2 regions of the Paenibacillus sp. R14(2021) genome follow, and region 2 is predicted to be linked to the other one. Evidence: a T-box and tRNA genes for the amino acid it is inferred to sense, from the RefSeq annotation. Region 2 holds a T-box; the other holds one or more tRNA genes.
The links. A T-box is a leader RNA that pairs with one kind of tRNA and senses whether it is charged. The one in region 2 lies ahead of metG (methionine--tRNA ligase), so its partner is inferred to be a tRNA-Met.
Positions count from the first base shown of each region.

Region 1: it has a tRNA-Met gene. The T-box ahead of metG (methionine--tRNA ligase) is inferred to sense a tRNA for this amino acid. The anticodon was not compared.

Region 1 covers NZ_CP080269.1:4,265,677-4,275,644, forward strand. The annotation lists rRNA gene KXU80_RS19875 (23S ribosomal RNA) at 1-1,757, shown strand, start outside; tRNA gene KXU80_RS19880 (tRNA-Met) at 1,986-2,062, shown strand; tRNA gene KXU80_RS19885 (tRNA-Val) at 2,076-2,151, shown strand; tRNA gene KXU80_RS19890 (tRNA-Asp) at 2,165-2,241, shown strand; tRNA gene KXU80_RS19895 (tRNA-Phe) at 2,257-2,332, shown strand; tRNA gene KXU80_RS19900 (tRNA-Tyr) at 2,368-2,452, shown strand; tRNA gene KXU80_RS19905 (tRNA-Lys) at 2,467-2,542, shown strand; gene KXU80_RS19910 (MraY family glycosyltransferase) at 2,700-3,641, shown strand; gene KXU80_RS19915 (PucR family transcriptional regulator) at 3,713-4,861, shown strand; gene KXU80_RS19920 (ABC transporter ATP-binding protein) at 4,953-6,074, shown strand; gene hprK (HPr(Ser) kinase/phosphatase) at 6,273-7,211, shown strand; gene lgt (prolipoprotein diacylglyceryl transferase) at 7,273-8,256, shown strand; gene ppaX (pyrophosphatase PpaX) at 8,311-8,967, shown strand; gene KXU80_RS19940 (acyltransferase) at 8,975-9,457, shown strand; gene KXU80_RS19945 (polysaccharide deacetylase family protein) at 9,468-9,968, shown strand, end outside.
Region 2 covers NZ_CP080269.1:150,972-160,939, reverse strand. The annotation lists gene KXU80_RS00775 (cytochrome c biogenesis CcdA family protein) at 1-196, opposite strand, end outside; gene KXU80_RS00770 (metal ABC transporter permease) at 213-1,019, opposite strand; gene KXU80_RS00765 (metal ABC transporter ATP-binding protein) at 1,023-1,820, opposite strand; gene KXU80_RS00760 (metal ABC transporter substrate-binding protein) at 1,851-2,792, opposite strand; gene metG (methionine--tRNA ligase) at 2,915-4,915, opposite strand; T-box leader at 4,990-5,287, opposite strand; gene yidD (membrane protein insertion efficiency factor YidD) at 5,317-5,592, opposite strand; gene KXU80_RS00745 (Gfo/Idh/MocA family protein) at 5,873-6,865, shown strand; gene KXU80_RS00740 (AraC family transcriptional regulator) at 6,917-7,891, shown strand; gene KXU80_RS00735 (Gfo/Idh/MocA family protein) at 7,896-8,981, shown strand; gene KXU80_RS00730 (stalk domain-containing protein) at 9,064-9,968, opposite strand, start outside.

The DNA.
Region 1 (9,968 bases), 1.9 Mb from region 2:
CGAAAATGTAACGGGGCTAAACACACCACCGAAGCTATGGCTTGCAACTTATGTTGCAGGGGTAGGGGAGCGTTGAATGTACGTTGAAGTCAGACCGTAAGGACTGGTGGAGCGCATTCAAGTGAGAATGCCGGTATGAGTAACGAAAAGACAAGTGAGAATCTTGTCCGCCGTAAGACTAAGGTTTCCTGAGGAAGGCTCGTCCGCTCAGGGTAAGTCGGGACCTAAGGCGAGGCCGAAAGGCGTAGTCGAAGGACAACAGGTTGATATTCCTGTACCACCGTAAGCCGTTACGAGCAATGGGGTGACGCAGAAGGATAGTGACGCGGGCTGATGGATGCCCGTCCAAGCAGTGAGGCTGATGTGTAGGCAAATCCGCACATCGATAAGGCTGGGCTGTGATGGGGAGCGAAAATTGCAGTAGCGAAGGTCATGAGTTCAGGCTGCCAAGAAAAGCCTCTAGCCAGGTGAAGGTGCCCGTACCGCAAACCGACACAGGTAGTCGAGCAGAGTATGCTAAGGCGCTCGGAAGAACTCTCGTTAAGGAACTCGGCAAAATGACCCCGTAACTTCGGGAGAAGGGGTGCCTCGGTAGGGTGAATAGCCCGAGGGGGCCGCAGTGAAAAGGCCCAAGCGACTGTTTAGCAAAAACACAGGTCTGTGCGAAGCCGTAAGGCGAAGTATACGGGCTGACGCCTGCCCGGTGCTGGAAGGTTAAGGGGAGTGGTTAGCCGCAAGGCGAAGCTATGAACCGAAGCCCCAGTAAACGGCGGCCGTAACTATAACGGTCCTAAGGTAGCGAAATTCCTTGTCAGGTAAATTCTGACCCGCACGAATGGCGTAACGACTTGGGCGCTGTCTCAACGAGAGATCCGGTGAAATTTTAATACCTGTGAAGATGCAGGTTACCCGCGACAAGACGGAAAGACCCCATGGAGCTTTACTGCAGCTTGATATTGGACTTTGGTACGATCTGTACAGGATAGGTGGGAGCCTAAGAAGCCGGAGCGCCAGCTTCGGTGGAGGCAACGTTGGGATACCACCCTGATCGTATCGGAGTTCTAACCTGGTACCGTAATCCGGTACAGGGACCGTGTCAGGTGGGCAGTTTGACTGGGGCGGTCGCCTCCTAAAATGTAACGGAGGCGCCCAAAGGTTCCCTCAGAATGGTTGGAAATCATTCGCAGCGTGCAAAGGCATAAGGGAGCTTGACTGCGAGACCTACAAGTCGAGCAGGGACGAAAGTCGGGCTTAGTGATCCGGTGGTACCGAATGGAAGGGCCATCGCTCAACGGATAAAAGCTACCCTGGGGATAACAGGCTTATCTCCCCCAAGAGTCCACATCGACGGGGAGGTTTGGCACCTCGATGTCGGCTCATCGCATCCTGGGGCTGAAGTAGGTCCCAAGGGTTGGGCTGTTCGCCCATTAAAGCGGTACGCGAGCTGGGTTCAGAACGTCGTGAGACAGTTCGGTCCCTATCTGTCGTGGGCGTAGGAAATTTGAGAGGAGCTGTCCTTAGTACGAGAGGACCGGGATGGACGCACCGCTGGTGTACCAGTTGTTCCGCCAGGAGCACCGCTGGGTAGCCAAGTGCGGACGGGATAAGCGCTGAAAGCATCTAAGCGTGAAGCCCCCCTCAAGATGAGATTTCCCAATTCGTAAGACCCCTGGTAGACGACCAGGTTGATAGGTTCGAGGTGGAAGTGCAGCAATGCATGTAGCTGACGAATACTAATCGGTCGAGGGCTTATCCTATTGAACCCTGTTAAGGGGTTCACTTCGGAAACCAACGTTAACATCTTCGTTCAGCTAAGTAATGACCTTCGCAAAGGTTCGTATCCAGTTTTCAGGGTGTAAATGAGATGTAATGACCGACAAGTTCGGACAGAGCTTCTAATTTACAGAAACGTTTGGCGACGTTTAAACCTGACCTTTATGACTGCCTCAGTCGTGATGGACAAGCAATGTATGAGGCATTTGTGTGGCGGTGTAGCTCAGCTGGCTAGAGCATTCGGTTCATACCCGGAGGGTCGGGGGTTCGAGTCCCTTCGCCGCTACCACATACCTTAATATGGAGGCTTAGCTCAGCTGGGAGAGCATCTGCCTTACAAGCAGAGGGTCGGCGGTTCGATCCCGTCAGCCTCCACCATATTTACAAGCGCGGAGCCGTGGTGTAGTGGCCCAACATGCCTGCCTGTCACGCAGGAGACCGCGGGTTCGAATCCCGTCGGCTCCGCCATTTATTTATATGTAAGGCTCGGTAGCTCAGTCGGTAGAGCAGAGGACTGAAAATCCTCGTGTCGGCGGTTCGATTCCGTCCCGAGCCACCATTTATTATCAAGGCGATGATGCCTGTTTTTTTCGTGGAGGGCTAGTGAAGTGGCTAAACACGGCAGACTGTAAATCTGCTCTCTCTGAGTTCGGTGGTTCGAATCCATCGCCCTCCACCATTCCCTTAATGCAAGAGCCATTAGCTCAGTTGGTAGAGCACCTGACTTTTAATCAGGGTGTCGTAGGTTCGAGTCCTACATGGCTCACCATTTGATTAAATATTCACCTCTAGGTCGTTGACCTGGAGGTTTTTTGTTGTCTAGGATCCGTATGTAAAACGGGTCGTTGATAATTGTTGATGCGATTGAGTAATTGAACGACAGGCGGGCAAACTGAACACAAAGGCTGTTCAGGGGGTCACAACGGATGATATATGCAGGATCTGCATTGATTTGTTTTCTAATGGTGGTGTTACTTGTCCCAATCTCACGCAGATTTGCTATTCAGTTTGGATTTGTCGATCGGCCTTCTGCCCGGAAAATCCATCGCGCTCCTGTGCCGTTAATGGGCGGAGCTGCGCTATATGCCGGAATTGTCATTACGTTATATATTTTTCAAGGCGCAACGCCCCTAAGTCTGACCATAAGTCTCGGTGGCCTTATGCTAATCATAATCGGATTGGCGGATGATGCTGCAAAGGCCGGCGGCAAAGAGTTTCCGGTATGGCCGAGGGTGCTCGTATACCTGGCTGCGGCTGTTATCCCATTATTATTTGGAATACGTATCGAAGGGCTGTCCAGCCTGAACGGAATGATTATTTTCCCCTACTGGCTAGCTATTGTCAGCTCGATTGTTTGGGTGTTTGCTCTGATCAATATGATTAATTTTATTGATGGCGTGGATGGCTTGGCATCGGGCGTATCGACGCTCTCTTCATTAACATTGTTTGTCGCTGCGCTGCTCAAGCATCAGTATCCAACGGCATTGCTTGCTGTTATCTTGGTAGGAGCTTGCGCTGCGTTTCTCATTTATAATTTTTACCCAGCACGAATCTTCATGGGAGATGCCGGTGCGGCGTTTCTGGGCTATGCGTTGGCAGTCACGGCAGTGGACGGCGCATTTAAGAGCGCTACGTTGGTTACGGTAGCTGTTCCGCTCCTGGCCTTAGGCGTACCTATTCTAGATACAGCGGTTGTTATGTTGCGCAGGCTTATCTCTGGCAAGGGACTGCATCGCGCGGACAAGCTGCATACCCATCATGTCTTAATGCGCTGGGGCCTCACTCAGATCCAAACGGTGTCATTTATCTACTTGGTCGCGGCGCTGTTCTCGTTGCTATCTATTCTCCTACTCCTTGCCTTAAGCTGAATTATGCGTCCTACTATGTTACAATATGGTTAAAAAGCGCTTACTTTGCGCCGATGGATAGGGGCAAATCCATGAGTGATGCAAAATGGATCTCGCAATTACAAGCTGTTCTGGATTGCTCGGTCCGAGAGCATCAGCTCTCTTTGCAGGATTGGACAATGTTGAGCGGCGAGCAGCATCGTAACTTGAATATACCGCTGAATCAAAAAAAGAATACGATTACAATTGGTGATTATATCAGCGGACATGAAGGTGTAACATGGTTTGCGCTCCATCATGATGCTGAGCGCGTAGAAGTATTGGAGATTGCACGCAAGCAGCTAAGCGATACGGAATTGGCTCTTATCGGCTGGGCGGTTACTCATTTGCTGGCGGGCCGAAGCAAAACATATGAAGGAATTCCGGAATCGGAACGATACGCCAGAGAGCTTGGAGCATGGATCGACGAGCAATTGGATGTAAGCGACCCGAAACTGCTGCTTCCGGATCGATTGGTTGCCCGAGGGAGACTGTTTACCTCAATGGTTCCTTTTCTTCTCGTATGTGAGCAAGCTGAAACGGGGCGTGCCAGCTATAACGAGTTGGAAAGGCTGCTTCGGACCTTTTTATCTGAGGATGTTCTTATTATTCCGCTCAAAGAGCAGGAATGGCTTATTCTCGGACCGGCATCGCTTATACATGATGCCCAATCCGGCGAGCGTGACGAGGAAGATGAAGAGTCTGTCGAAGAAAGCTTGTCTTCAATGGCACACGGTCTTCATGAAATGCTTTCAAGCGAGTGGATAGGCGAATGCCATTTGGCTGTATCACATCCAATATCACCGGCGAACTCCATCGTTAGCACGACAGCCATCTTAAGGGAAACAGTTCATCTGGGAAGAGCCTTTCATTTGGGGTCCAATATTCATTTGCCATGGCTGCTGCACTTGGAGCGGTTATTAAATACAATTCCAGAGGTTCATCGCATTAAGTTCGTGGAACAAGCGTTGAAGCGAACCGACGCTTTTCTTGACCCGGAAATATTGACGACGCTCGAAACCTTCTTCGCGCTGGACTGCAATGTGAGCGAAACCGCGAAGAAGCTTTACATCCATCGCAATACGCTTCTTTACCGGCTGGACAAGCTTAAACAGGAGACTGAACTGGATGTCCGGCAGTTCCGTGACGCCGTCCTTGTCAAAATTATTTTACTATTGTATAAAGTGACGAAAAGGGCGTAGTTTTTTTGTAAAGTATGTGCATAGTCATTTGGACAGCGCTGCGATAAGATAAGGGTAATGAAAGACAATCATTCGTTAGGGGGAAATACAAATGGCTGGTGTACGCTTAGAGCACGTTTACAAAAAATATGCGGGAACTGATCTCGCTTCGGTAAAAGATTTCAACCTTGACATTAAAGACAAGGAGTTCTTGGTTCTCGTTGGTCCATCGGGTTGCGGTAAATCCACAACGCTTCGTATGATCGCAGGCTTGGAAGAAATTTCCGAAGGTAAACTGTTCATTGGCGAGCGTCTTGTTAATGACGTTGCCCCTAAAGATCGTGACATCGCGATGGTATTCCAATCCTACGCCCTGTACCCGCACATGAACGTGTACCAAAACATGGCTTTTGGTCTTAAACTTCGTAAATTCAAAAAAGCGGAAATCGACAAACGTGTTCGTGAAGCCGCTAAAATTCTAGATATCGAGCATTTGCTTGACCGTAAACCTAAAGCATTGTCCGGTGGTCAACGTCAACGTGTTGCACTTGGCCGTGCAATCGTTCGTGAGCCGCAAGTATTCTTGATGGATGAGCCGCTCTCCAACTTGGATGCTAAACTTCGTGGTCAAATGCGCGCGGAAATTTCCAAACTCGCTAAACGTCTGGAAACGACTGTTATCTACGTAACGCATGACCAAATCGAAGCTATGACGATGGGTGACCGTATCGTCGTTATGAAAGACGGTATCATCCAACAAGCTGCTTCTCCTGAAGAATTGTACAACCACCCGGTTAACATCTTCGTAGCAGGCTTTATCGGAGCACCTTCGATGAACTTTATCACAGGTACGCTTGCTGAAGCTGGCGGTGCAGTTCGCTTCAAAGCAACAAATATTGATGTTCTTGTTCCAGACGGCAAAGCACAACAGCTTCGCGAAAAAGGTCTGATCGGCAAAGAAATCATCTTGGGTATCCGTCCTGAAGATCTGCACGAAGAGCCAGTATTCCACGAAGCTTCCCCGCAAACGATCGTGACTGCTCACGTTGAAGTTGCTGAGAACCTGGGTCACGAAATGTTCCTGTACCTGAACGGTCTGGGCAAAGATTCCGTTATCGCTCGTGTTGACGGCCGCTCTGGCGTTAAAGAAGGTACGAACGTGAAGCTAGCTCTGGACATGAACAAAGTTCATGTTTTCGATAAAGAGAGCGAACTGAACGTATTTGAAGCTTAAGATTAAGCATAGTAGCTGCTGCAAACAACCGCCCGGTCTAATCGGGCGGTTGTTTTTTGTTGTTAGCTATATTTGGCCGTTATGATGTCTCCTGTGAGACGTTGCTTTCAGTTCTTATTTCCTATAGGATGAATACAACTGGATATATTTGAAACACCTATTAACGCAGAGCAGACGCGATTTTGAGGAGGCCAAGCAGTGGCTAAGAAAGTAAAAGTGTCCGATCTGGTAAGCCAATTCCAACTTGAGATACTTGGCGGTGGAGATGGGCTGAAGCGGAGCATCACACTCGATGACTTGTCGCGTCCAGGACTCGAAATGGCCGGTTATTTCGATTACTATCCGAAGGAACGGGTTCAGATTCTCGGCAAGACGGAAATTACGTTCATGGATACGCTGAGCAAGCAGGAGCGCATTGACAGAATTGAACGGCTGTTTGATGAAGAGACGCCGTGTTTTATCATTACGCGCGGACTTGAAGCGCCATCGGAGCTGTTGGAGCAGTCGAATGCGCGCCAAATTCCGGTGCTTCGCAGCAATTCGGCAACGACGATCTTCCTTAGCCGGATTACGAACTTCCTTGAACGCAAGCTCGCTCCTTCCGCAACGATCCACGGCGTTCTTGTAGACGTCTACGGCGTGGGCATGTTGATTACAGGAGGCAGCGGCATCGGTAAGAGCGAGACCGCGCTTGAGCTGGTGAAGCGCAGCCACCGCCTGGTTGCGGACGATGCGGTTGAAATCCGCCAAACGTCAGACGGACAGCTGCACGGTACGGCGCCGGAATTAATTCGTCATTTATTGGAGATTCGCGGCTTGGGCATTATCAACGTTATGACGTTATTCGGAGCTGGAGCCGTTCGAAACAATAAGCGAATCAGCGTCGTTATCAAGCTCGAAAACTGGCAGGCGGATAAGCAGTATGACCGTCTCGGCTTAGATGAAGAAACAACCCGTATTATCGACACGGACGTCCCGATTGTAACGGTCCCGGTCCGTCCCGGCCGAAATTTGGCCGTCATTATTGAAGTGGCGGCCATGAATTTCAGGCTTAAACGGATGGGGTATAATGCAGCCCTTCAATTTACGAACAAACTGACGGAAACGATTGCGGAAGATTCGGATGATTTTGATTGAACTGCTTCATGAAATATGAAAAGTACCGTAAAGCATATAAGAGAGAAGGAGCCGTTGACGCATGTTTGATCTTCGTTTGAATCCGATTGCTTTTTCGCTTGGCCCCATTAGTGTGCATTGGTACGGCATTATTCTTGGAACTGCGGCGCTTGTCGGTTTGCTGCTGGCCGTTCGCGAAGGTAAACGTTTTGGTTTGTCGCCGGACTTTTTTATGGATTTGCTGCTGCTAGGGGTACCTTCGGCAATTATCGGAGCACGGATTTATTTTGTTTCGTTCAAATGGTACGAGTATAAGGATAATTTCTTGGACGTATTTAAAATTTGGAATGGCGGCATTGCCATTTATGGCGCGCTTGTCGGTGCGTTTGTGTGCGGCATTATTTATTTCCGATATAAAGGCTACAGTTTTTGGCGGATTGCCGATATCTGCGCTCCGTCCCTTATTGCAGGACAAATGATTGGCCGCTGGGGTAATTTCGTTAACCAAGAAGCTTACGGCGGACCGGTGGACGAAAGCTTCTTGCGCAATACACTCCATCTACCGAACTGGATCGTCAACCAGATGAACGTGGAAGGCGTATTCCACCATCCGACATTCCTATATGAATCGCTGTGGAACTTGGTAGGCCTTGTTATTCTGCTTGTTATTCGCCGCCGCCCATTCCTGCGCGCGGGGGAGCAGCTGTTTGCGTATTTCATCTGGTATTCCATTGGCCGATTCTATGTAGAAGGTTTGCGGACGGACAGCTTGGCATTCCAAGGTGCGGATTGGGCCGCTAAAGTGATGGATGCGATCTGGTCACCGATGACAGTCGTGTTCACGCACGGATACTTGAATCCGGCTGAGGGTAATATTCGCGTCTCCCAGCTGGTCTCTGTGCTGCTGGTCATTGCCGCTGTGGCGCTCATTATCATTCGCCGCCGAACGGGAGCTGCTTCCACACGTTACAGCGACCTGATCGTAAACTTCAAAACAGGGCTCCCTGCAGGAGCTGAAACGAAAAAGCACCAAGCTGCTTCGGCTGAGAAGAGCACGATTGAATAAACGATCCGGCCTTGGACTTGGGAGCCGGTAAAATAAAGGAGCAAGCTAAAGAGGATGACTGCAAAGATTAAGGCCATATTGTTTGATTTAGACGGTACGATTATGGACACGAACGAACTGATTATCCAATCGTTTCTTGACGCACTGAAAGGCATTGTGCCAGCTGATTTTAACCGCGAGCATATCATTCCCAGCATGGGTCTTCCGCTGTCGGCGCAGCTGCAGCTGTTCTCGGGACGCGAGCAGGTAGACGATCTGGTAGCAGCCTATCGGGAAGTCAATCTGAGGCTGCATGACGACTATGTTTCGGCTTTCCCGTACGTAAAGGAAGTGCTCGAAAGATTGCATGCAGCAGGCATCAAAATCGGAATCGTAACGACCAAAATTCGGTTAACGACAGAACGAGGCCTGCACTTTGTCGGATTGTATGAGTACGTGGAGCCTGATGCTATCGTGACGATCGACGACGTCGTCCAGCCCAAGCCGCATCCCGAGCCGGTTCAACGAGCGCTGGAGGCACTTGGTATAGCGCCTGGCGAGGCAATAATGGTCGGCGACAGCATTGTCGATATACAAGCCGCCGAGGCCGCCGGCACTGTCTCCGTTGGCGTAGCTTGGTCATTGAAAGGCGAAGCAAAGCTTAAGGAAAGCGGTGCGCGTCATATCATTCATGACATGCGCGAGTTGTACGCACTCGTGGGATTGGAGTAGAACTCCGTTGAGAAATGTGGAGCGTTATCCTGTGGAAGGGCCGAATGCGCTTTGGCAGGTCTACCGGACGGTAAGCCGCTTCAAGGCGGTGCGTAATTTTGTATTCATTCAGACGGCTCGCTACTGTCCGTCCCTGCCCGTAAAAAATTGGATTTACCGGCGGGTGCTCGGCATGAAGGTTGGCCGCCATTCTGCGTTTGCGCTGATGGTGATGGTGGATGTGTTCTTTCCAGAGAAAATTACCGTCGGCGATAACTCTATCATTGGATACAATACTACGATTCTTACACATGAATATTTGATTCGCGAATACCGGCTTGGCGCAGTGCAAATTGGCTCCAATGTCATGATTGGCGCGAATACAACGATTCTGCCAGGCGTTGTCATCGGTGACGGTGCTGTGATCGCTGCCGGTTCGGTCGTACATCGGGATGTTCAGCCCGGGGCCTTCGTCGGTGGAAATCCCATTCAAGAGATTCGCAAGGGGTAGGTGAACCTACATGAATCGCAAACTTACAGTAATGTCTCTTGTGTTTGTACTTGCGGTCATCTTGACAGGATGTTACGTCACCGGGATGAGATGGTCTTCGCATTCGTCTAAAAGCTCAGTAGTCACCGGGAACGGCGGAACGACCAGAAGAACGGCGGCTCCCGGGAAACAATCGCAGCATGGCGGTTACAGGAATACGCCGCTTGGCATCTATTATCGAAATCAAGTCATCGTCCTAATGTACCACGAAGTCGCGGTGAAGCCGATGGATGATAAGGCCCTTCCCCTAGAGAAGTTTAAGCAGCAGCTGCTGCTAATGAAGCAAAACAATTTTCACTGGATTACGATGGAGCAGTACAGACAGTTTATTTTGAAGGATGCGAAGGTGCCCGATAATGCAGTGCTGATGACGTTCGACGACGGTTATGAATCGTATTACACCGATACGTATCCGATGCTGAAGCAATTTCATGTGCCTGCGACGAATTTTCTTATTGTAAACACGATCGGA
Region 2 (9,968 bases):
AGAACCCAAGAATAAAAAACAATGTATGGCTCATAGTCCGCATCCGGACTTCGCGGCCGGGATGCTCGCTCTTCAAATCGCTTACGGATACACCGGTTATGTAAGATAAATAAGACGGATACAGAGGAAGGCAGCAGGGGGAAATGAAGGATGCGATACCGGCCCCGAATGCCGCCCAAACCGTAACGTCGGACATAAGATCCCCTCCTCTTCTAGCCTGTGCTGAACTTTCTTCTAAAGGAGAGCAGCAGAAGCAAAATGACGATCAGAAGCATGACGATCGTGCCCCCCGGCGCCAAATTCCATACGCCGGCAACAATCAGGCCAATGACAACCGCAAGCTCTGCAATAATAACGACGGTAACGACCGATTGGCGGAAGCTCCTGGCGATGACAAGGCTGCAGGCAGCCGGAATCGTCAGCAGCGCGGAGACAAGCAGTGCCCCGACGATCTTGATAGAAACGCTGATAACAAGCGCCGTAAGAATGCTGATCATGAAATTAAAATAGCGTGTTGGCAGGCCGCTGACCGCAGCCGCATCTTCGTCGAACGTAAGCAGAAATAATTCCTTCGCATGTAAGCCGACTGCGAGCAGAACAACAGCCGTTACGATGCCGATGAGCAGCAAGTCGATGTCGTCGAGCGTATAAATACTGCCGAATAAATACTCGCTGACGTTCACGTTAAAGCCCTTCCCCATCGAGAACAACAGCGATGCCAGCGCAACACCGCCAGACATTATGATCGCAATGGACAGCTCCGCGTAGGTCTTGTATGCTTTGCGCAGCTTCTCGATGGCAAAGGTCGCCGCAATGGCGAACACCAGCCCCACAGCGACCGGATAAACCCCGATCAAGAAGCCGAGTGCCACGCCTGCGATCGAGACGTGAGATAACGTATCACCGATCATCGAAAGCCGCCGAAGCACGAGAAACAGCCCCATGAGCGGTGCCGTAATGCCGATAAGAACGCCGCCGATGAGCGCCCTCTGAAAAAATTCACTCGTTAGGATATCCAACCGTTATACGCCTACTTTCCCTCTCTCCATGGAATGACGCAGCTCGCGAAGACTATGCGTCAAATTCGTTTCCACACAATCCTCCAGATCATGGGAATGCTTGACATAAAGCTTTATTTTGCCAAAGGTCTGCTGCGGTTCCTGGCCCAAGTACGATCGAATCATGTCCATATCATGCGACACCATAAGAAACGTGATGTTGTGATGCTGATGCATATGGCGGATCAGATGGAAGAATCCTTCCTGCGTCTCGGCATCGATCCCGACCGTCGGCTCATCCAAAATCAGCAGCGCCGGATTATTAATGAGCGCACGCGCTAGAAAGGCCCGCTGCTGCTGGCCGCCGGAGAGCTGCCCGATCCGCTTGTCGGCTAAATCTTCAATTTTCATCGCGTGCAGCGCTTCCTCGCATTTCTGGGCATCCCCTTTGGAGACGCGTTTGAACAGCTTGCTGCGGTTGTACAGCCCGGATAGCACAACTTCGCGTACAGTCGCCGGGAACAACGGGTTAAAGGAATTTTTCTGCGGCACATACCCGATGCGGTCCCAGTCGCGGAATTGCTGAATCGGTTCGCCGAATAGCTTGATCGAACCGCTCGTCGGCTTCAGCAAGCCTACGATCATGCGCATCAGCGTCGTCTTGCCGGCGCCGTTCGAACCGATGACACCGACGAAATCCCGTTCGTGTACGGTGAAATGAACATGATCGATGACGGGCTTCTGCTCGTAAGCGAACGAAATGTCATCCAGCTCGATAATAGGCCGGTGGCACATAAATCCGGATTGCTGCTTGCTGGTCATAGTTATCACTCCTGAACTTGCACGTGCTTTCTATTGTAAAGCCTTCACTAGATTTTGCAAATTGACCCGCATCAGCGTGAAGTAGTCTTCCCCTTTGGCAGCCTGCTGCGGCGTCAATCCTTCCATTGGATTGAGCACCATCGTTGTCACGTGCGCTTCTCTAGCCAAGGTTTTTGCCATTTCATCCGAGACCAGCTCTTCAAAAAAGATCGTTTTGATGCCGTTATCCTTCACGAACTTAGCAATCCGCAGCAAATCCTGCGCTTTCGGCTCGGCATCCGGCGACAACCCCATTATAGCCACTTGCTTCAAGCCATAATCACGCGCCAAGTAAGCAAAGGCTTGGTGGGATGTGACAATATCCTTATGCGGAGCGGCGGTGAGCGCTTGCTCGTAATCCTTATCCAGCTCCGCCAGCTTCCCATGAAGAACCGCGTAATTCGTATCATACTGGGCTTTGTGCGCGGGATCTGCTTGATCGAAATTCCGCAGCACGGTGTCCGCCATAATGAGCATCGACTTCGGACTGACCCAGGTATGCGGATCGACGTGCTTGCTGCTTACGGCCTCTTCTTCTTCAGGATTGCCGGAAATCTTCGCAATGCCTTCGCTCGCTTCAACCGTCACGAGCTTCGAGCTGCTTGGCAGCCCTTCGAGAAAATCGCCGACCCAGCCTTCGAGTCCCGCGCCGTTATAGAGAAAAAGCTCTGCCTTGGAGGCTGTTTCCAAATCACGGCTCTTCGGACTCCAGTCATGCGGCTCAACGCCAGCAGGAATCATATTAATCACATTGGCAACACTGCCGCCGATTTGCTGCGCGATAAAGTAGAGCGGATAAAAGCTGGTCACGACATTCATTTTGCCTTCGACCAGCTTGCCTTGGTTCGAAGATCCGCAGCCGGAAAGCATGACTGCCGCTAGCAGAAGCACGGCTGCCGGAACTGCAAAACGCCTCGTGTTATTTCTGAACATGATTGCACCTCAATCTCCCGACCATAATCGTAAACATTACTATTACGATTATATAGAGGCGCCTATGACCTGTCAACAAGCAACCGCCGGAGCAGGATGCTCCGGCGGTTAAAGGTTTAATCTTATTTCACAATTGCGCCATTCGGCATACCATCAGGCACTGCAGCAAGTGTCAATTGATCACCGTGCGATGCAGCGAGAATCATGCCTTGCGACATTTCGCCGCGGAGCTTCACGGGCTTCAAATTCACGACACAGATTACTTTGTGTCCAACAAGCTGCTCCGGTGTGTAGAACTTCGCGATACCAGAGACGACCTGACGCTTCTCGAAGCCAAGATCAAGCTGCAGCTTCAGCAGCTTATCCGCTTTCGGGATTGGTTCCGCCGCAAGTACCTGCGCAACGCGAAGCTCCACTTTGGCGAAATCGTCGATGCCGATTTCTTCTTTGCCGTCCGGCGTTGCAGCGGGCTCGGCAACGGCAGTCGACGATTCGGCTGGAGCAGCCGCAGCCGGCTCTGCCTCTGCCGGTGACGTTCCGCCCCCCATGGATACCGCGATATACGCCGTCTCTTCCGCAACGTCAAGACGAGGGAAGATTGGATCGCCCTTGGCAACTCGCGTGCCGCCAGGCAGACGGCCGAACTGCTTCGTGCTGTCCCACGCCGTCAGCCCGCCTTCCTCGATTCCCAGCTGCGCACGGATTTTGAGCGGCGCATTGGTCAGGAAAGGCTGCAGCAGAATGGAAATGATCCGAAGCGATTCCGCCAAATGGTGCATGACGGAAGCCAGCTCGCCGCGCTTCTCTTCGCTTTTCGCCAGCGTCCACGGCTGCGTCTCATCGATATATTTATTCGTTCTGCTGACAAGCTGCCAGATCGCCGTCAGCGCCACCGAGAACTCCATTCGCTCCATCGCTGCTTCGACCTGTTCGGCCGTGCCGACCGCAAGGGTCGAAAGCGTCTTGTCGAATGCGGTCACTTCGCCGTCGTATGCCGGCACGTCGCCCGTAAAATATTTGTCGATCATGGCAACCGTACGGTTAAGCAAATTGCCGAGATCGTTGGCGAGATCGAAATTGATACGCTCCACGAAGTTCTCCGGCGTGAAGGTGCCGTCAGCGCCAAACGGTACTTCGCGCAGCAGATAGTAACGAAGCGAATCCAAGCCGTAGCGATCGATCAGGGTTACAGGATCCACGACATTGCCTTTGGACTTCGACATTTTGCCGTCCTTCATCAAGAGCCAGCCGTGCGCGAACACTTTCTTCGGCAGCGGCAGTCCAAGCGCCATCAGCATGATCGGCCAATAGATCGTATGGAAACGTACGATTTCCTTGCCCACGAGATGAACGTCCGCCGGCCAGAATTGATCGTAGCGGCTGCTGTCCAAGGAACCGTAGCCAAGCGCAGTAATATAATTGGACAGCGCGTCGATCCAGACATAGACCACATGCTTCGGATCGCCCTTGACCTTGATGCCCCAGTCGAACGTCGTACGGGACACGGCCAAATCTTCCAGACCCGGCTTAATAAAATTGTTGATCATCTCGTTCTTACGGGATTCCGGCTGAATAAATTCCGGGTTCTCCTCGTAGAATTGCAGCAGCCGATCCGCATACTTGCTCATCCGGAAGAAGTAGCTCTCTTCCTTCACCAGCTCAACGGGGCGTCCGCAGTCCGGACAATTGCCGTTAACGAGCTGACGCTCCAGGAAGAACGATTCGCAAGGCGTGCAATACAAGCCTTCATAATTGCCTTTATAGATGTCGCCCTGCTGCAGCAGCTGGTCGAAGATGGCCTCGACGACGGATTTGTGACGTTCTTCTGTCGTCCGAATGAAGTCATCGTTCGAGATATCGAGCTTCTTCCACAGGTCCTTGATCGACACGACGATATCGTCGACGAACTGCTGCGGCGTCTTGCCCTTCTCCTGCGCCTTGCGCTCGATCTTCTGGCCGTGCTCGTCCGTGCCGGTCAAATACCAGACATCGTATCCGCGAAGCCGCTTATAGCGCGCCATGGCGTCTCCCGCAACGGTCGTGTAGGCATGGCCGATATGCAGCTTGTCGCTTGGATAGTAGATCGGCGTCGTAATGTAAAAGGAGGGTTTCGTTTGACTCATCGTGAACACTTCGCTTTCCTATAGGATGGTTTCGCGCAACAAACGGCTTAGCATACAAAAAAAGCCCTCATCCTCTATGGGACGAAAGCTTGTCGCTTACGCGGTACCACCCAAATTCCTCTCTCCCGTCCCGCACCTGCAGAAACTACTGCCAAGCCGATATGAAGAAAGCTTCATTAGACTCATCCCTCTGCGGATGAGCGCAGACCGTTAACGAGGTCAATCGCCGCAAGCTTACATCAGGTTTATCGCCTGCTGCTTGAGAGCGGTTCTCCGAGACCATTTTCCACAAGCTGCGCCTTGCCGGTTTCCAGCTACCCCGGCTCTCTGGTAAGGGCATTACTTCTGTACTTATCTCTTCATCGAAATCAGATATAAGGTCATTCAACCTCTTGCTGAAACTATACCGAATCATCCGCAGCACTGTCAAGGGCGGCATCTGCCCGGCGCGCGAGCTCATCGCGGGTCGGAGGCACAAAATCGATTCCTCCAGGATGAAAGGGATGACATCGGCAGATTCTTCTTACGGCGAGCCAGCTGCCGCGAACCGGTCCATGCTTGTCGATTGCCTCAAGTGCGTATGCGGAGCAGCTGGGGTAGAAACGGCATGTCGGCGGTTTGATCGGAGATATGAAGCGCCTGTATACATGTATCGGTGCTTTAAGAAAAGTCCGCATATCCGAGTTCTCCTTCATTATATTGCATTTCATCGAGAAGTCGAAGTTCATAGGATTACCTTTATCATGACGTAATTTAACGTTCGCGTCAATTTTTCGTAACCCTTGGAATTCACGTCATGTGTTTGTCGTAAATTTGAAGTTTTATTGTCACAGATACGTATTATTCCGTACTTTTATTTGTGTTACCGTATACATGTGTCGCATAATTAGAGCATTGAAAACTCTAAACGAACGACATGAACAATAATCTATTATCTCTAATAGGAGGAATTCATCCATGATTCGCGTTGGTATGCTCAGCTATTGGCATGTACATGCTTGGGATTACACGAAACAAGTGCAAGAAAATCCAAACACCGAGGTTGCCGCTGTTTGGGACGAGATTCCGGCACGCGGCCAAGAAGCCGCAGCCAAATTGGGCGTTCCTTTCATCGCTGACCTGGACGAGCTGCTTGCCCGCACGGATATCGATGCGGTCGTTGTCGATGCGCCATCGAATATTCACCGCGATGTCATGGTGAAGGCTGCTCGCGCCGGCAAGCATATTTTCACGGAGAAGGTTATTGCCCCTACGCTTCGTGAAGTGAACGAAATTCTCGCAGCCGTTCGCGAAGCGAAGGTTAAACTGACGGTTTCCCTGCCGCGTCTGAACGATAAATACACGCTGGCCGCGCAAGAAGTGCTGAGCAAAGGCCTGCTTGGTCAATTGACGCAAGCGCGCGTACGCCTCTCTCATAACGGCGCAACTGCCGACTGGCTTCCGAAGCATTTCTATAACCTCGAGCAAACAGGCGGCGGCGCGCTGATCGATCTCGGTTGCCATCCCATGTACCTGACTCGCTTGTTCCTCGGCCTGCCGCAAAGCGTGAGCGCTGCTTTCGGTTACGTTACCGGCAAAGAAGTGGAAGACAACGCAGTTGCGACGCTTCACTATGATAATGGCGCGATCGGTATCGTCGAAGCTGGCTTCGTAAATGCACATTCCCCGTTCTGCGTGGAGATTCACGGCACGGAAGGTACGCTGCTGTACGGCTTGCCGGATGAGGTCGTTCGTGTGAAAAGCAACAAGCTGGAAGCGCAGGAGTGGGTTACGATCGAACAGCCGGCAAATGCAATCTCCGCTTTTGATCAATGGGTCGGCCACGTATTGAACAACACGGAAGCGACTGAAAACGTCGGCCTTGCCGTCGATCTGACGAAGCTGATGGAAGCTGCAACGATTGCCAATGCCGAGAAACGCGTCGTTTCCCTGTCCGAACTGAGCAACTAATTCACGTCACAACGATTCCCTGTCCGCAGGAGAAGAAAGGGTGGTACTGTCATGGCAAAACCATTTGCTTATTCGCCGATGGCTGAGCGGAACGATGCGATCGACCGGCTGGATATCCAGTTTCGCTGGGGCGGCTACGGGTTTCGTGTCCTACGCTGCCACCTGACTTCTTTTTCCCCCGGCAAGATCGTCCGTTTTCACAAGCATTCGGAGTATGAGTTTCATTTCATTCCGCGCGGCAAAGGCACCGTCATTATGGAGGATACGGTTTATCCGCTCCATGAAGGACTCTTCTACTTGACCGGTCCAAACGTCATTCATCAGCAGGAAGCGGATGCGCGCGAAGCGATGGATGAGCTCTGTCTGCACATTGATATCGTCCCGATCAAGGATACCGATCCAGACGAGAATTGGGGAGACCCATGGGAGCGGCATGAAGCGGAATCCTGCATGAAAGCGCTTGACTCTCTGCCCTTGAAGCCTCATGTCGACCAATACAACGCCATGAACTGGTTTCTGACGGCTTACCGCGCCTGGAATGAAGGACAGCCTGGCGCATTCTCGACGATCAAGCAAGCCATTATTCAAATTCTGCTTCGTTCCGCGAGAATGTCCGCCATTCCAAGCCTTACTTTCGAACCGCCTTCCAGAAACATGAACGAGCACCGGTTTCGCATCGCTTCCCAGTTTATCCATGACAATTACGCGCAGCCATTGACGCTGCAAGAGGTAGCCGAACGGATCCCGATCAGCGCAAGGCAGCTGCAGCGTGTGTTCAAGGAGCAGGGCGAGGAATCCTTTACTGCTTATTTGGAAAATTACCGGTTGTCGCAGATTTGTTCCGCCATCGTAGAAGGCAATCGACCGATTGAACAAATCGCGCTCGAGCACGGCTTTGCCAGCAGCAATTATTTGTATTACGTCTTTAAGAAGCGATTCAACATGACACCCAAACAATTCCGCAAACAGCACACTTCGGTGAGTGAGGCATCCACACCCGCCGAAATCGATAAAGGAGAGCTGTAAACTAATGAGCAAACCCCCTATTCGAATCGGAATCATCGGCAGCGGAGGCATCGCGCATGCGCATGTCCGGCAATACAAACAACTTCCAAATGTAGAAATTGTCGCTGTAGCCGACGTCATTCCGGGCAAGGCGAAGCAATTTGTGGATTCGCTTGAATTAACGAACGCGCAAGCTTTCGACGATCACCGCAGTATGCTGGATCTGGAGTTTGAAGGCGTCAGCATCTGTACGCCTAACGTCTCCCATCACTCGACTACGGTAGATGCGCTGCGGGCAGGCAAGCAGGTACTGCTGGAGAAGCCGATGTCGGTAACCCTAGCGGAAGCCGTCGATATGGTGCAAGTATCCAAGTCGACCGGCAATATGCTGACAATCGGCTTCCAGCCGCGCTATGACCCCAACATGAAGCTTGTGCAGGATATCGTTCAATCCGGTAAGCTCGGCAACATCTATTATGTTGAAACCGGCGGAGGCCGCAGACGCGGCATGCCGGGCGGCACCTTCATCAGCAAGGCGCTTGCCGGAGCCGGCGCTATGGCCGATATCGGCTGCTATTCGCTCGATATGGCATTGAACGCGCTCGGCTATCCGCGCCCGCTGACGGTTTCTGCGTATACATCCAACCATTTCGGAACGAATCCGATCCACCACCCGGAAGCGAGCAAATTCGAAGTCGAGGATTTTGGCGTTGCGCTCGTTCGCTTCGAGAATGATCTGGTGCTTCAATTCAAAATTTCATGGGCGATGCATATGGATTCCCTCGGCTCCACGATGTTCCTCGGCTCGGAGGCAGGACTGAAGGTTAACCCGTTCGGCACAGGCAATTGGTCAGGCGTATGGGACGGCAAGGTCGGCAATATGACGTTATTCCATGATTTCATGGGTCAGCCGACATCAACCCCCGTACCGGTCATCGAGCACAGCAAAGACCTGTTCTTCGAAAAGGTGCGCGACTTTGTTGATGCTGTCAGCGAAGGCCGCCCGGCTCCGATTCCAGGCGAGCAAATTATGATCCAGCAAGCGATTATCGACGGCGTTCTCCGCTCTGCAGAACTTCGCCGCGAAGTTTCGATCGAGTTGCCCTACTAATCATCACAAGCCCAAGAGGCCATCAATCAGCAAAGCGCTGATTGATGGCCTCTTGGCTTTCCCTAAGCTTGCGCTCCCCTGACTACCAGCGAACCTCCGGCAGCGGCAGGAACAACATCGCAACCGGCATGTTGCTGCCCGATGCGAGCGTAAACACGATATCGACTGACTCTTCGCTATCTCCTGTACGGTACAGGACTGCAGCCTGTGCATTGCTGGTCAGCGCCATATTGTTGGCCACTTGCACCACCTGGCCATTAATGACGAACGCCCCCGTATACAGCCCGCCTCGCGCATTTAACGCAATCAATGTCCGCGGTGCCACATGCGGCAGATGCATTTGGTACAGTACGCCAAAGTTGCCTGTATTGTACTGCAATTGGCCGGTCGTATCGTCAATGCCGTCCAAGTACTTATCAATCGTCTTGTCGCCGAGCATGACCCGCTGCGGCGTACTGCCAAGCGTATCTTCAATATCGATGGTACGGTCGGCGTTGTAGAACGTGCCTCTGACATGGATGCCGTCACGAGGCATAACCGTCAAATTCGGCAGCTCCGCGATGGCATTCTTATCCGCAGCCACGACCACGATTTGGAATTGCAGCTCCTGGTCGCTGAACACATCCGCGTAAGCACTGAGCACTTCATTCGGCTTCATCGGTGTTTTCGAAATTTCAGGCAAAATTTCAACCGTTTGATGAGGACGGACCGAGATCCACTTAGGCGTCGGATTGTTAATAAGCGACGTTAAATAACGAACCGTCGACAGCTTCCCTGTATTCGACACGTACGGATCCGGTCCGCCGATGCCCATGGAGCTCGTATTCAAGTTTACCGGCGTACCGTTGTTGTTGGTGGCAAGCAAGTACATGCGAACCGGATACCCGATTTTATTCAAATTATGGAACATGAAGCGAACTTGACCGGTCAGCTGCGCTTCATAGGCGATGCCTTCCTGAAGCAGTGTTTCCGGGCTGTTGCTGCGTA